2 regions of the Nocardioides pacificus genome follow, and region 2 is predicted to be linked to the other one. Evidence: predicted binding sites of a transcription regulator. Region 2 holds the regulator's gene; the other holds the start of a gene.

Region 1 (6,247 bases), on a different contig from region 2:
GCCCGCGCCTCGCGCACCGGGTCGCTGCCCAGGCCCGCGAGCCGCATCACCTCCTCGGCGACCTCCGCCATCTGCTTGCCGGACTTGAGGAACCCCTCGGCATTGGCCCGGTCGACGTGGCGGCGGTCCAGCGCGACCAGCCGCCGGGCGGCGTCCAGGACGTCGACGGTCGGGGCGTCGTGGCGGTCGGCGTAGCGCACCGCGTTGGACAGCACCGTGGCCACGCCGGCCCGACGCGCCACCCCGGCCATCCGTGCGGCGTGCGGCGAGCTGCCGGGCCCCCAGCCGGTCCGGCTCGAGGGGAGCCGGTGGGAGACCAGCTCGACGAGGAGGTTCTCGCGGGGCACCACCCCCTGCCACGCGGTGAGGGTCTCCAGCGCCAGGTCGTCGCGGCGACTGGTGACCGCCCGTCCCACCTCGGAGCCCGGACCGAGCAGGACGAGCACGTCGCCGGAGGGGAGGTGCTCGGCCAGCAGGTCGAGGGTCGCCACGGGCTTGCCCCGCTCCCCGGCCAGGTGGGTGGCCGAGACCAGCCGGCAGATCCGCGCCCAGCCGGGTCGGCCGACGGCGAGCAGGGTCACCCGGGGCAGTCGGGGGTCGCGGTGGGCACCGCCCCGCACCGGGGTGCGCAGGGACGCCGCGGCTCCCGGCCTGCCCACTCCCCCGACCCCTGTCCCGGCCCCGGCACCGACACCTGCCCAGCGAGGGTCCAGCGGGGCCACGGCGAGGTCCACCCCGAGGACGGGGCGGACCCCACCGGACAGGCAGGCCTTGGCGAACTTCACCGCGCCGTAGGTCCCGTCCCGGTCGGTCAGCGCGAGCGTGTCCATCTCGTGCTCCACCGCGCGCTCGACGAGCGTGTGCGGGTGGGACGCGCCGTACTGCAGGGAGTAGCCGGAGGCCACGTGCAGGTGCGGGAACGGGTCGGGCATGGTGGGGCCGCCTCCTGGACAGTCGGCTCGACCCCTGACTGACTCGAACAGATGTTCGAACAGATCAAACGGTAACCCGAGCCGGGTGGGAGGCGTCAAGCGGGCCGCGGTTTCGAGACGGCCGCTGCGCAACCTCCTCAACCACCGGGGCGGGTCACCAGATGGCGTCGGCCCACTCCGGGTGGTCGACGCGGGTTGCGGTTGTGCTGGTAGCTCTCGTAGATGACGTCGTTGCGGCGCTTCTCGAAGGCGTCCGGCGGGTCCTGGGCGTTCCACTGCAGCAGCACCGAGAGCTTGCCGTGCAGCGGAGCGCTGCCGTTGCTGACCAGGTTGTTGACCTCGAGATCGGGATAGCCGTCGCCACCCTCGTAGCGCACCGACATGAAGAAGATCATCCGGGCGACGTCACCCTTCACGGCGTTGCGGGGCTCCCAGGAGTTGGAGTCGGCGTAGTTGCCCGGCGCCTCGGAGTTCTGGCTGCCGCCCGCGTCGAAGTCGAGGTTGCCGCGCGCGGAGTTGACGGTGACGTCCTCGGGGCGCAGGTGGTGCAGGTCGGTGCCCGGACCGGTGGCGGTCCCGAAGTCGCCGTGGGACTTGGCCCAGACGTGCTCGCGGTTCCACTGGTCGACCCCGCCCCCGTTGTTGGACTTGGGCATCGAGAAGCCGCTGTAGAGCGTGCGGACGTTGTTGGAGTTGGCCGGGTCCTGGTCGGTGACCTTGAGCGCGTCCCACACCGCGCTGTAGGAGAGCTTGGTGACACCGCGCGAGGTGATCGTGTGCAGCGCCGACTCCAGCGCCGACCCACTCTTGCCGATCGCAGAGGCGTAGTAGGTGCTGTCGTAGTCGGTCGACCCACCGGTCGGCGGAGGCGTGGTGCCACCCCCGCCACCGTCCCCGCCACCGTCTCCTGAGCCGGTCGCGAAGGCGAACGCCGTGCTGCTGGTCAGGCCGGGACGCGAGAAGTACGCCGCGAGCGCGCCGGTCACGTCGATCTGGCGCCCCATCAGCGAGGGGTTGGACCTGAGCCCCCAGGCGGAGCGGAAGGCGCTCGGGACCTGGACGTAGAGCATCTTCGTGGTGTCGGTGACGCCCGCGGCGTCGGCGATCGCCAGCGCGTAGTCGCTGGGGAAGCCGCTGCGCACCACTGTCGACGAGGCGGTCGGCTGCCCGACGACGTAGCCGCGGACGGTGGCGACCGAGCCGTTCTGCGCAGCGCGGGCCGCGGCCACGGTGATCGGCGTGGCCGCCTGGGCGGACTGCCCCGTCGAGGCGCCCTGGAGAGGGGCGGTGAGCGGTGTGGCCGGCGCGAGCGCCAGCAGGGGGATGACGAGGAACAGGGAGAGCACCTGCGCCGCACGACGGCGGCGCAACCCGAGACTGAGGTGCATGAGGCTCCGATCAGGTGAGAACGGCGACATGCCCGGCGGAAGCGCCGGGCTCCCGCAGCCTGCCGTCCCGCGGGAGCCGCGCCCATACCGGGAAACCCTTGTTCTTCACGTCTTCTCGGGCCCGTAACAAAACGATGGGCCCCGCCACGCCGACGAATCAGGCCACGCCGATGATCAGGCGACTCCGGAGCGCCTGATCGGGACCACCACGCGCGCCGGCAGCGGCACGTGGGGCATCAGCCCCAGCGCCGACTCCACGACCGCGAGGAACCGGTCGGCGTCACGCACCAGATCGTCAGCCTCCCGCTCCGTCACCGCTCGCGTCGAGCCGGCCTCGGCGGCCGCCCGCTTGCCGGCGCCGGCGGCGAAGAAGGCCGCCCACTCCCGCAGCTCGGGAGCGACCTCGGCGAGCAGCACCCAGGCGTTCTTCTGGGGGCGCCTGCGGACCGGAACCGGCTGGGCCCGGGCGGCGAGCAGGGCCGCGGCCGCGCGCAGCGCCGAGACGTGCGCACAGGCGTAGCGCGTCGGCACGTCGGCGGCGACGATCGCCTCCTGCAGCGACTCGGCCGAGCGGGCGAGGTAGGAGTGGGTCGTCGCCGGCAGGGAGTAGGGGCTGACCTCGAGCATCGCGCGCCCCCTCAGTCCACGCAGCCGACGAGGCGCCAGCCACCGTCGGCCCAGTCGAAGGCCAGGTCGAAGACGCCTCGCCCGGCTCGGCCCGCACCGTCGGCGCGGTCGGCCACCGCCCCCCGGCCGGCCTCCACCCGCCAGAGCTCACGCTCGCAGAGCAGGTCGGGCGCGACGAGCACGTCCGCACCCTCACCACCCTCGCGCTCACCCTCGCGCTCCCCCTCGCGCAGGGCCAGGGACTCCTCGGAGCCGATCACCGCCCGCACTCCGGAGGACTGCCACCACGACCCGGTCTCCACCCAGTGCGCGAGAACGTCGCTGACCTTCCACAACCGTCCGTGCCACAGGAACTGCTCGGGCCCCTCGACGCTCGAGTCGGGCCCACCCACCAGGCCCTTGCGGACCTCCACCGGGTCGTCGTACCGCCGCATGTCTCGCTCCTTCGTCGCCGCTCCCGCACTGGTCCGGCCTGCACCGGTCCGACCCCGGAGGGCCCAGCGGGGACGGGGTCGAGGTCGCCCCCGCCGGGCCCGTTGCTCGAACACGTGTTCGAACAACCATCACGGTACACCGGACCACCGACAGCGCGTCAACCCCTCGACTCACCCCTCGACTCACCCGGTGTCGTTAGGGTCACGGCATGCCGACCGAGCACCCCTCGATCACCCGATTTCGCACCGAGCACCGTCGCCGCGGCGGGGCCGGCGAGATCGTGGTGCTCCCCGACGCCGTCCACACCGCCGCCCTGGCAGCCGAGGCCCTCGGCTGCGAGGTCGGAGCGATCGCCAACAGTCTGCTCTTCGACGCCGACAGCACGCCGGTGCTCGTGCTGACCTCCGGCGCCCACCGGGTCGACACCACCGCCACCGCGCACCGGCTCGGCCTCGACCGGCTGCGTCGCGCCTCCCCCGACTTCGTCCGCGAGCACACCGGGCAGGTCATCGGCGGGGTGTCCCCGGTCGCCCACCCGGCTCCGATCAGGACCGCCATCGACCCCTGGCTGCGCCGGTACGACGTGGTGTGGGCGGCCGCCGGTCACCCCTCCGCCGTCTTCTCCACCACCTTCGACGAGCTGGTCGCGATGACCGGAGCCGTCGAGACCGACGTCGACTAGAGCAGAGCCGAACAGAGCCACAGGAGCCCGCATGGAGATCTGGATCAACCCCGCCTGCTCGAAGTGCCGCACGGCGCAGGCGACGCTCGACGAGGCGGGGGTCGACTACACCGTCCGCCGCTACCTCGACGACCCGCCGAGCGCCGACGAGCTGGCCGCCGTGCTCGACCGGCTCGGCCTGGAGCCGTGGGACGTGGCTCGCGCCAAGGAGGCGCGCGAGGCCGGCATCGACCTGCCCCGCGACCCCGAGCACCGCGACCGGTGGCTCACCGCCCTGGCCGCGCACCCCCGTGCCCTGCAGCGCCCGATCGTCACCGCCACCGACGGGACCACGGTGGTCGGCCGGGACCCCGTCGCACTGGCGAGGGCGATCGACGCCGAGACCGCCGCACAGACCGGCACCCAGACCGGCCCCCAGCCTGGCACACAGTCCGGGCGCGGCTGAGCCGTGGACTCCCTGACCCTGGCGTTCTCCAGCGGCTGGGCGAGCGGCGTCAACGCCTATCTCGTGGTCCTCGTCCTCGGCATCGCCGACCGGGTCGGCGACCTGGGCCAGGTCCCCGACGTGCTCGCCCGCTGGGACGTGCTCGCGGTCGCACTGGTGCTCTACTCCCTGGAGTTCGTCGCCGACAAGGTCCCCTGGCTCGACTCCACCTGGGACGCCGTCTCCACGGCGATCCGGCCGACGGTCGGCGCCGTGATCGGGGTGCTCCTGGCAGGCGAGGCCGACTCCCTCGAGCAGGCCGTCGCCGGCACGGTCGGCGGCGGCACGGCGCTGCTCTCGCACCTGGTGAAGGCCGGGACCCGGCTGGCGATCAACTCCTCCCCCGAGCCGGCCAGCAACATCGTCGTCAGCATCCTCGAGGACTTCGCCGTGCTCGGCGTCGTGTGGTTCGCGATCGAGAACCCCCGCGCCGCCGCGGCGATCGCGGCGGTCCTCCTCGTCCTGGGACTGATCCTGACCTGGTTCCTCGCCAAGCTGGTGCGCCGAGGCTGGCGCCGGTGGCAGGATCGCCGCTCGGCCCGCGCGGGGTACGTCTAGGGTTCACGCCATGGCGCGCGTGGTGGTGATCGGTGGCGGCTTCGGTGGGCTCGCCTCGGCGGCGCGGCTGGCCAAGCTCGGGCACGACGTCACGCTCGTCGAGCGGGACGAGGCTCTCGGTGGCGCGCTGTCCGCGGTCACCGCCGAGGGCTACAGCTGGGACGCGGGTCCCACCTCCACGCTGCTGCCCGCGGTGATCCGCGACCTGTTCCGCAAGTCCGGGCGCCCGCTGGAGAGGGAGCTGGACCTCGTCAGCCGCGAGGTGGTCCGCGAGCACCGCTTCGAGGACGGCACCCGCGTGGTGCTCCCCGGCGGGTCCCGGGCGGCCCAGCTGCACGCCTTCGACGAGCTGGCGCCGGGTCTGGGCGAGCAGTGGTGCGCCTACGTCGCGTCGTACGCCCCGACCTGGGACCTGCTGCGCCGCGACTACCTGGAGCGGCCGTTCGACCCTCGGCTCGCGAGCCGGGAGGCGCGGACGCTGCTGGAGGGCCGCGAGATGCTGCACCGGCGCCTGAAGCGGACGTTCCGCGACGAGCGGTTGCGCCTGGTCGCCGGCCATGCGCTGCTCGCCGACGGCCACGACCTGCGCAACACCCCCGCCTGGCTGGGCCTCACGTCGTACGTCGAGCAGCGCTTCGGCGCCTGGACGCTGCCAGGCGGGATGGCCCGCCTGTCAGAGGTCCTCACCGGGCGACTCGCCACCCGCGGCGTCACCGTGCTCACCGGCACCGAGGTGCGCGACGTCGTCGTGCGCGAGGGCCGGGCGGTGGCGGTGTCGACGTCGGACGGCGAGCTCGACGCCGACATCGTGGTCTGTGCCGTCGACCCGCGCCGGATCCCCGCCCTCGCCGCCCACGTGCGCCGCACGATGCCCGCGATTCCCCCGGTGGTGTGCCACGTGGGGCTGAGCGGCGAGGTCCCCGACCTCGGCCCGGAGGTCGTCCTGCACGGCGAGGCCACCCTGGTCGTGCGCACCGGTGGGCAGGCGCCGGAGGGTGGCACTGCCTGGACCGTGCACGGGCGCGGCCGGCTCGCCGAGGATCTGCTGGACGCGCTCGCCCGCCACGACATCGACATCCGCCAGCAGGTCGTGGTCCGTGTCGACCGCTCGCCCCGCGACCTCGTCGAGCGCTGGGGCGGC
Region 2 (6,247 bases):
CCTTGGTGTCGGTGTTCCGGCAGTAGGGACAGTGCATCGCGGTGCTCCTCTCGGGCGTCGTACGGCGTCCTCCGGGCATGCCACAGAGACCCTCGCGGGGCGGTCGTGGCTGTGGAGAACGCTGCGTCTTCTGTGGATAACAAGCGGCTACCTGTGGGCTATCCCCTAGTCGATTGTGAACTAGATGTGGATAACCACAACGGTGTAACTACTAGATGTAGTGGAACCGTACGCCCGGGCCGGAGTTAAGGCAAGCGCGCCCGGCGTGTCGTACGGACCAGTTCTGGCCGGCCGCCACCCCCTCCGGAAAAGTGCAGGTCAGCGGGTTGGTAGCGACATTGCCCGACCTGCTTGACTGGTGACTCACGCTGACTCGAACCGAAGGTGACTCCATGAGCCGTCGTACGTCGCGCACCGGCGCACTGACCCTCGCCCTGCTTCTCCTGCCCGGACTGAGCCTCGTGGGCTGCAGCTCCGACGACGAGCCCGATCAGGACGCCGGCCCCGTCCTCGAGTCCCCCACCGGGACCGGCGAGGTGCCGGACCCTGACGCTCTGCCCGACGGCTACCCGGAGGCCGACGCCCCTGTGATCGCCGGCGAGCTCGTCTCCACAGCCAGCGAGGAGACCGACACCGGCACGAGCTTCAACATCTTGGTGTCCCCCGACTCGGAGGTGGAGGCTGCCGTCGACGAGGCCGTCGCCAAGCTCGTCGACAAGGGCTGGAAGGACAACAGCACGGCCGGCGCATCGGCGCACGTCCTGGTCAAGGGAGCGGACACCGCCGTCATCCAGGCGATCGACGACGAGGCTGACGGCCTGGTGAGCTACAACATCGTGATGGAGTAGACCGCCCGACCACTCGTCGCCCGCTCGTTCGACGCGACGGATAGGCTCACCGCGGGACATACGAGGAGAATGGTGAGCGTGAGCACGGGGACGAAGGGCAAGCGGGCGGGCGCCCGTCGGGCCGCAGCCGAGCCGCGCAAGAAGCGTGGACTGCTGATGCTGCTGGCCCTGGGCATCACCCTCACGATCATCGCCTGGGGCTATCTCGTCAGCGCGGCGATCGACTTCGGGAGCACGGCACGCGGCGGGGACGCAGGCGCCTGGGGCTTCCTGATCCTCGCCTCGTTCGGCGCCATCGTCTGCCTGTTCACCGCGCTGCTGCTCGGGAGCCGCGTCCTGCGCGAGCTTGGCATCACCCGCCCGCCTGACGAGCGTCCTCGTCCGACCGGCGGTCGGCGCGCCGCCCGCTGACGGACGACCCTGGGTGGGCACGGTCGGTCGAGGCTCTATCAGTCGAGCACGGGGACCCGCAGGCGCTGGCCCGCCATGACCGCAGCCGAGTCGAGGGCGTTGAGACGCTGGATCTCGTCGACCACGTCGCGCGTGTCGCCCGGGGCCGCAATCTCGCTCGCGATGCCCCACAGGGTGTCCCCCGGAGCGACCGCCACCACGCGGGTCTCGGGCGCCGCGCCGGCCTTCTCGGTCGCCACGGAGCCATCGCCCAACACCACGCCGACCGCAAGCATCAGCGAGACCGCCCCTCCCACCACGACCGCGCGACCACGGCGAGTCAGCCGCATCTGAGGCGCGGGTCGCTGGCGAACGGACTGCCGACGAACGGACTGCCGGGGAACGGGAAGCTGTCGAACGGTGTGGACGGCGATGCTGCTCATGGGGACCTCCAGGGGAAGACGGCGGTCGTATCGGACGGGTTGCCCGACGGTGCTGCCGTGTCGACCTGTGTCTACAAGTGACCACCGACAGTCCCTCCGGACCTGGGGAGTCACTCGATCAGACGTTCGATCGAACACATGCTCGAAGTTAGAGCATGTGTTCGAACGAATCAAGAGGGGCGCGCCGACACGCCCTTCGAACAGATGTTTGAACCTGCCCCTGTCGGCGGTCTACGGTAAGGACATCGACGGGCGCGGCGGTGCGGCCGCGTCACGCAAGCAGAGAGGCGCAGCAGATGGCCACAGGCAAGGGCTCCGACAACGACGGCGGCACGACCAAGGCGAAGCCGCCAGGCAAGGGCGCCGGCAAGGTCGCCGGCAAGGTCGCCGTCCTGCCCGACGGACCGCCCGACGCCACCGGCCTGACCCCCCGTCAGCAGCGGGTGCTCAACGTCATCCGGGACTCCATCGAGATGCGCGGCTATCCGCCGAGCATGCGCGAGATCGGTGAGAAGGTCGGGCTGACCAGCTCCTCGTCGGTCGCACACCAGCTCAAGGTGCTCGAGGAGAAGGGCTTCCTCAAGCGCGACCCCAACCGCCCTCGGGCCATCGAGGTCTTCCTGCCCGAGGTGATGGCGGCTCGCCGCTCCATGTCGGCGCCCGACCCGGTCGTCGAGGAGGACTTCGACCCCACCGGCATCGGCGACGCGATGCCGGCCGCGATCAACGTGCCCGTCGTCGGCCGGATCGCGGCAGGTGGCCCGATCCTGGCCGAGGAGCGGGTGGAGGACGTCTTCCCCCTGCCCAAGCAGCTCGTCGGCGACGGCACGCTCTTCCTGCTCGAGGTCTCGGGTGACTCGATGATCGACGCTGCGATCTGCAACGGCGACTACGTCGTGATCCGCCAGCAGCCGACCGCCAACAACGGCGAGATCGTGGCCGCCATGATCGACGGCGAGGCCACCGTCAAGACCTTCCAGCGCAAGGACGGTCAGGTCTGGCTGCTGCCCCACAACACGGCGTACGAGCCAATTGACGGGACTCACGCCACAATACTCGGTAAGGTCACGGCAGTCCTGCGTCGCATGTGACCCCTCGGGGTCGGGCGCGGGAGCCGTCAGGGTCATTCCTGATGGGCAGTCCGGGCAGCCTGCAGGAGGGTGGGGGGAGTGACGATCACACGTCGACCGGAGGCGGCACCCCGCCCATGGGCGTCAGCGCGGACCGCGCTGGCGCCGAGCCCTCGGCTGCGTCGAGGGCTCCTCGAGCTCGCGGTCCTGGCCTCCCTCTACGTCGCCTACAGCGCCAGCAGACTGGTGGCCGACGACGCGTTCGAGCCCGCTCACGAGCGGGCGATCCAGCTGCTCCACCTCGAGCGCCTGATCGGACTCGACATCGAGGTCGGGCTCAACCAGTGGTTCGCGGCGGTCTCCTGGGCGGGGCTGGCCGCTTCCTACTGGTATGCCACGGCGCACTACGTCGTCACCCTGGTCGCGCTGGTCTGGCTCTACCTCCGGGGCCGGGCGGCCTACGTCCCGGCGCGGACGGCGCTGCTGGCGGCCACCGTCCTGGGCCTGGTGATGTACCTGCTGCTGCCCACTGCTCCGCCGCGCCTGGTCGACGGCTACGTCGACGTCCTGCACCTGCATGCCGCTGACGGCTGGTGGGGCGCCGATGCCTCGGCACCCAAGGGCCTCGGCGACCTGACCAACCAGCTGGCGGCCTTCCCCTCACTGCACGCGGGGTGGGCGCTGTGGGTGGCGATCGTGGTGCACCGCGAAGTGCGCCACCCGCTCGTCCGGTCGGGCGGCTGGCTCTATGCGCTGGTCACCGCGATCGTGATCGTCGGCACCGGCAACCACTGGGTGCTGGACGCCGTGGTGGGTTGGCTGGTCGTGCTGGCCGGGTTCTGGCTCGCGGACCGCTGGGCCGCCCGGCGCCCGCTCGTCGACGCCTGAGGCATCCCGGACCCGGGGCACGTCCGAACCCTCGGTGAACATCGGGTGACACCGGGCGTTCTCGGTGAGACCAACGGCCTCCTGCGTCGTTGAATGAGCCGTGACCACGCCAACCAGGCCATCCGAGCCACTGTCGCCGCCCGAGACCCTCCCCCGCCGTACCGTGCTCGCCACCGGGGCCGGAGCCGCCGGGGCCGGCGCTGCCCTTGCCCTGTCCCCTACCCGCCGGGCGACCGCCGCCACGAGTCGGCGGTCCGTGTTCCAGCACGGCGTCGCCTCGGGCGACCCGATGCCCGACCGGGTCGTCCTGTGGACCCGCGTCACCCCGACCGCGGCGAGCGTGCCCGGTTCGGGCAAGGGTCCCCGGGTCAGCGTCACCTGGGAGGTGGCCTCCGACCGGCGCTTCCGCAAGATCGTGCGCCGCGGGTCGTTCCAGACCGGCCCCTCGCGCGACCACACGGTCAAGGTGGACGCCGACGGGCTCAAGCCGGGCCGCTGGTACTACTACCGGTTCACGCTCCGCGGGCAGCGCAGCCGGGTGGGGCGCACCCGCACCGCGCCGGCCCGCACCGCCACGCCGTCCCGGCTGCGCTTCGGTGTGGTCTCGTGCGCGAACCTGCAGGCCGGCTGGTTCAGCGCCTATCGCCACCTCGCGGCACGCGACGACGTCCAGGCAGTGCTGCACCTGGGCGACTACCTCTACGAGTACCCCGCCGGCGACTACGGGATGGGCAGCGACAACGTCAACGTCCGCACGCACCGGCCAGCGACCGAGATCGTCTCGCTGGCCGACTATCGCCAGCGTCACGCGCAGTACAAGCAAGACCCCGACCTGCAGGCGCTGCACGTCAAGGCGCCGTTCATCGTGATCTGGGATGACCACGAGGTCACCAACGACACGTGGCGCGACGGCGCGGAGAACCACAACGAGGGCGAGGGTGACTTCCGTCGGCGACGGGCCCGCGCCCACCGCGCCTACGACGAGTGGATGCCGGTGCGCCTCAACGACACCGCAGCCCTCGGTGACGGCACCCGGCTGTTCCGGCGGCTGCAGTTCGGCACCCTCGCCGAGCTCAGCCTGCTGGACCTGCGCACCTACCGCGACCAGGCGGTCGCCGTACCCGTGCTCGACCCGGCCGTCAGCGACCCCGACCGCTCCATCACCGGCCGGGCGCAGCTGGACTGGCTCAAGACGTCCCTGCGGCAGGACCGTGCGCAGTGGAAGCTGATCGGCAACCCGGTGATGATCGCACCGGTCACCTTCGGCGCCCTGCCCAACGACCTCGTCGACCCGCTCAACGACGTCACCCACCTCGTGCCGCGCGACGGAGCCCCCTACAACGTCGACCAGTGGGACGGCTACACCGACGACCGGCGCGAGCTCTTCGCCCACATCCGCGACCACGGGATCACCGACACGGTCTTCCTCACCGGCGACATCCACTCCGGCTGGGCCAGCGACCTGCCCTACGACCGTGGGGCCTATCCCCTCAAGCGCGAGACCGCCGGCGTGGAGTTCGTGTGCTCGTCGGTGACCTCCAACAACCTCAAGGACATCCTCAACGTGAAGCCGCATACCCTCAGCATCACCGTGGAGACGATCATCAAGACCGCGAACCCGCACATCAAGTACCTCAACTTCGACGACCACGGCTACTGCGTCCTCGACGTCACCCCCAAGCGCGTGCAGATGGACTGGTTCGTGATCGGCGACCGCGCCGACCGGCGGGCCGCCTCCAAGTGGACAGCGTCGTTCGCCACGCTGGCCGGCACCAACAAGGTCGTCCGCGTCGACGCCCCGGTGGGTGCCTGATGTGTACGACGAGCGCCCCGGGCGCCGCGGGCAGCGTCCAGGGCGAGCGCTTCGCCGAGGGCGCGGCCCAGGTGACGACCGGGCGCCGCTCGCTGCTCAAGGTGGCGGGCGCCGGAGGGCTGGGGTTGGCCTTCTCGACCGCCCTGGCGGATCCCGCGCTGGCCCGGACCGCCCCGCGTCGTACCCGGCGACGGGCCTACGTGCTGGTGGTCGACGGCTGCCGTCCCGACGAGATCGACAGCGGGCTGATGCCGAACCTGCACGCGCTTCGTGAGGGCGGGCGGCACTTCCCGCGGGCGTCGTCGCTGCCGATCATGGAGACGCTGCCCAACCACGTGATGATGATGACCGGGGTGCGGCCCGACCGCAGCGGCGTGCCCGCCAACGAGATCTACGACCGGGTCCTCGGTGACACCCGCAAGCTCGACCGGGCGCGTGACATCCGGGTGGACACGGTGATCAACCGGATGAACCGGCAGGGCTTCCGCACGGGGACGGTGCTGAGCAAGGAGTACCTCTACGGCATCTTCGGCACCCGCGCCACCCACCGCTGGGAGCCGGCGCCGCTGATCCCGATCACCGACCACGCGCCCGACCACTTCACCACCGAGGCGGCGCTGGAGATGGTGGAGGCCTTCGACCCGCACCTGGTGTTCGTGAACTTCGGCGACGTCGACCGGGTCGGCCACAGCGACCTCACCGGCGGCTCCCTGCAGCTGCTGCGCCGTGCCGCCCTGGCCTCCACCGACCTCCAGGTCGGGCGGTTCCTCCGGATGCTGAAGGAGACCGGGCGCT

The links. The regulator LexA, encoded in region 2, represses DNA repair genes until DNA is damaged. The targets are predictions, from matches to a motif close to TCGAACANNTGTTCGA.
Region 1: a site for LexA is predicted at 3,488-3,503, ahead of ACYU7L_RS15675 (DUF6504 family protein). Genes of this name have one in related genera too.

The regions. Positions count from the first base shown of each region.
Region 1 covers NZ_BAAHCI010000011.1:425,881-432,127, reverse strand. The annotation lists gene ACYU7L_RS15690 (DNA polymerase III subunit alpha) at 1-932, opposite strand, end outside; gene ACYU7L_RS15685 (endonuclease) at 1,070-2,320, opposite strand; gene ACYU7L_RS15680 (SAV_6107 family HEPN domain-containing protein) at 2,495-2,947, opposite strand; gene ACYU7L_RS15675 (DUF6504 family protein) at 2,959-3,381, opposite strand; gene ACYU7L_RS15670 (YbaK/EbsC family protein) at 3,591-4,064, shown strand; gene ACYU7L_RS15665 (ArsC/Spx/MgsR family protein) at 4,096-4,509, shown strand; gene ACYU7L_RS15660 (DUF4126 domain-containing protein) at 4,513-5,106, shown strand; gene ACYU7L_RS15655 (phytoene desaturase family protein) at 5,117-6,247, shown strand, end outside.
Region 2 covers NZ_BAAHCI010000005.1:1,378,904-1,385,150, reverse strand. The annotation lists gene nrdR (transcriptional regulator NrdR) at 1-37, opposite strand, end outside; gene ACYU7L_RS09280 (hypothetical protein) at 393-848, shown strand; gene ACYU7L_RS09275 (hypothetical protein) at 927-1,259, shown strand; gene ACYU7L_RS09270 (LysM peptidoglycan-binding domain-containing protein) at 1,298-1,588, opposite strand; gene lexA (transcriptional repressor LexA) at 1,978-2,772, shown strand; gene ACYU7L_RS09260 (phosphatase PAP2 family protein) at 2,851-3,639, shown strand; gene ACYU7L_RS09255 (alkaline phosphatase D family protein) at 3,740-5,452, shown strand; gene ACYU7L_RS09250 (alkaline phosphatase family protein) at 5,452-6,247, shown strand, end outside.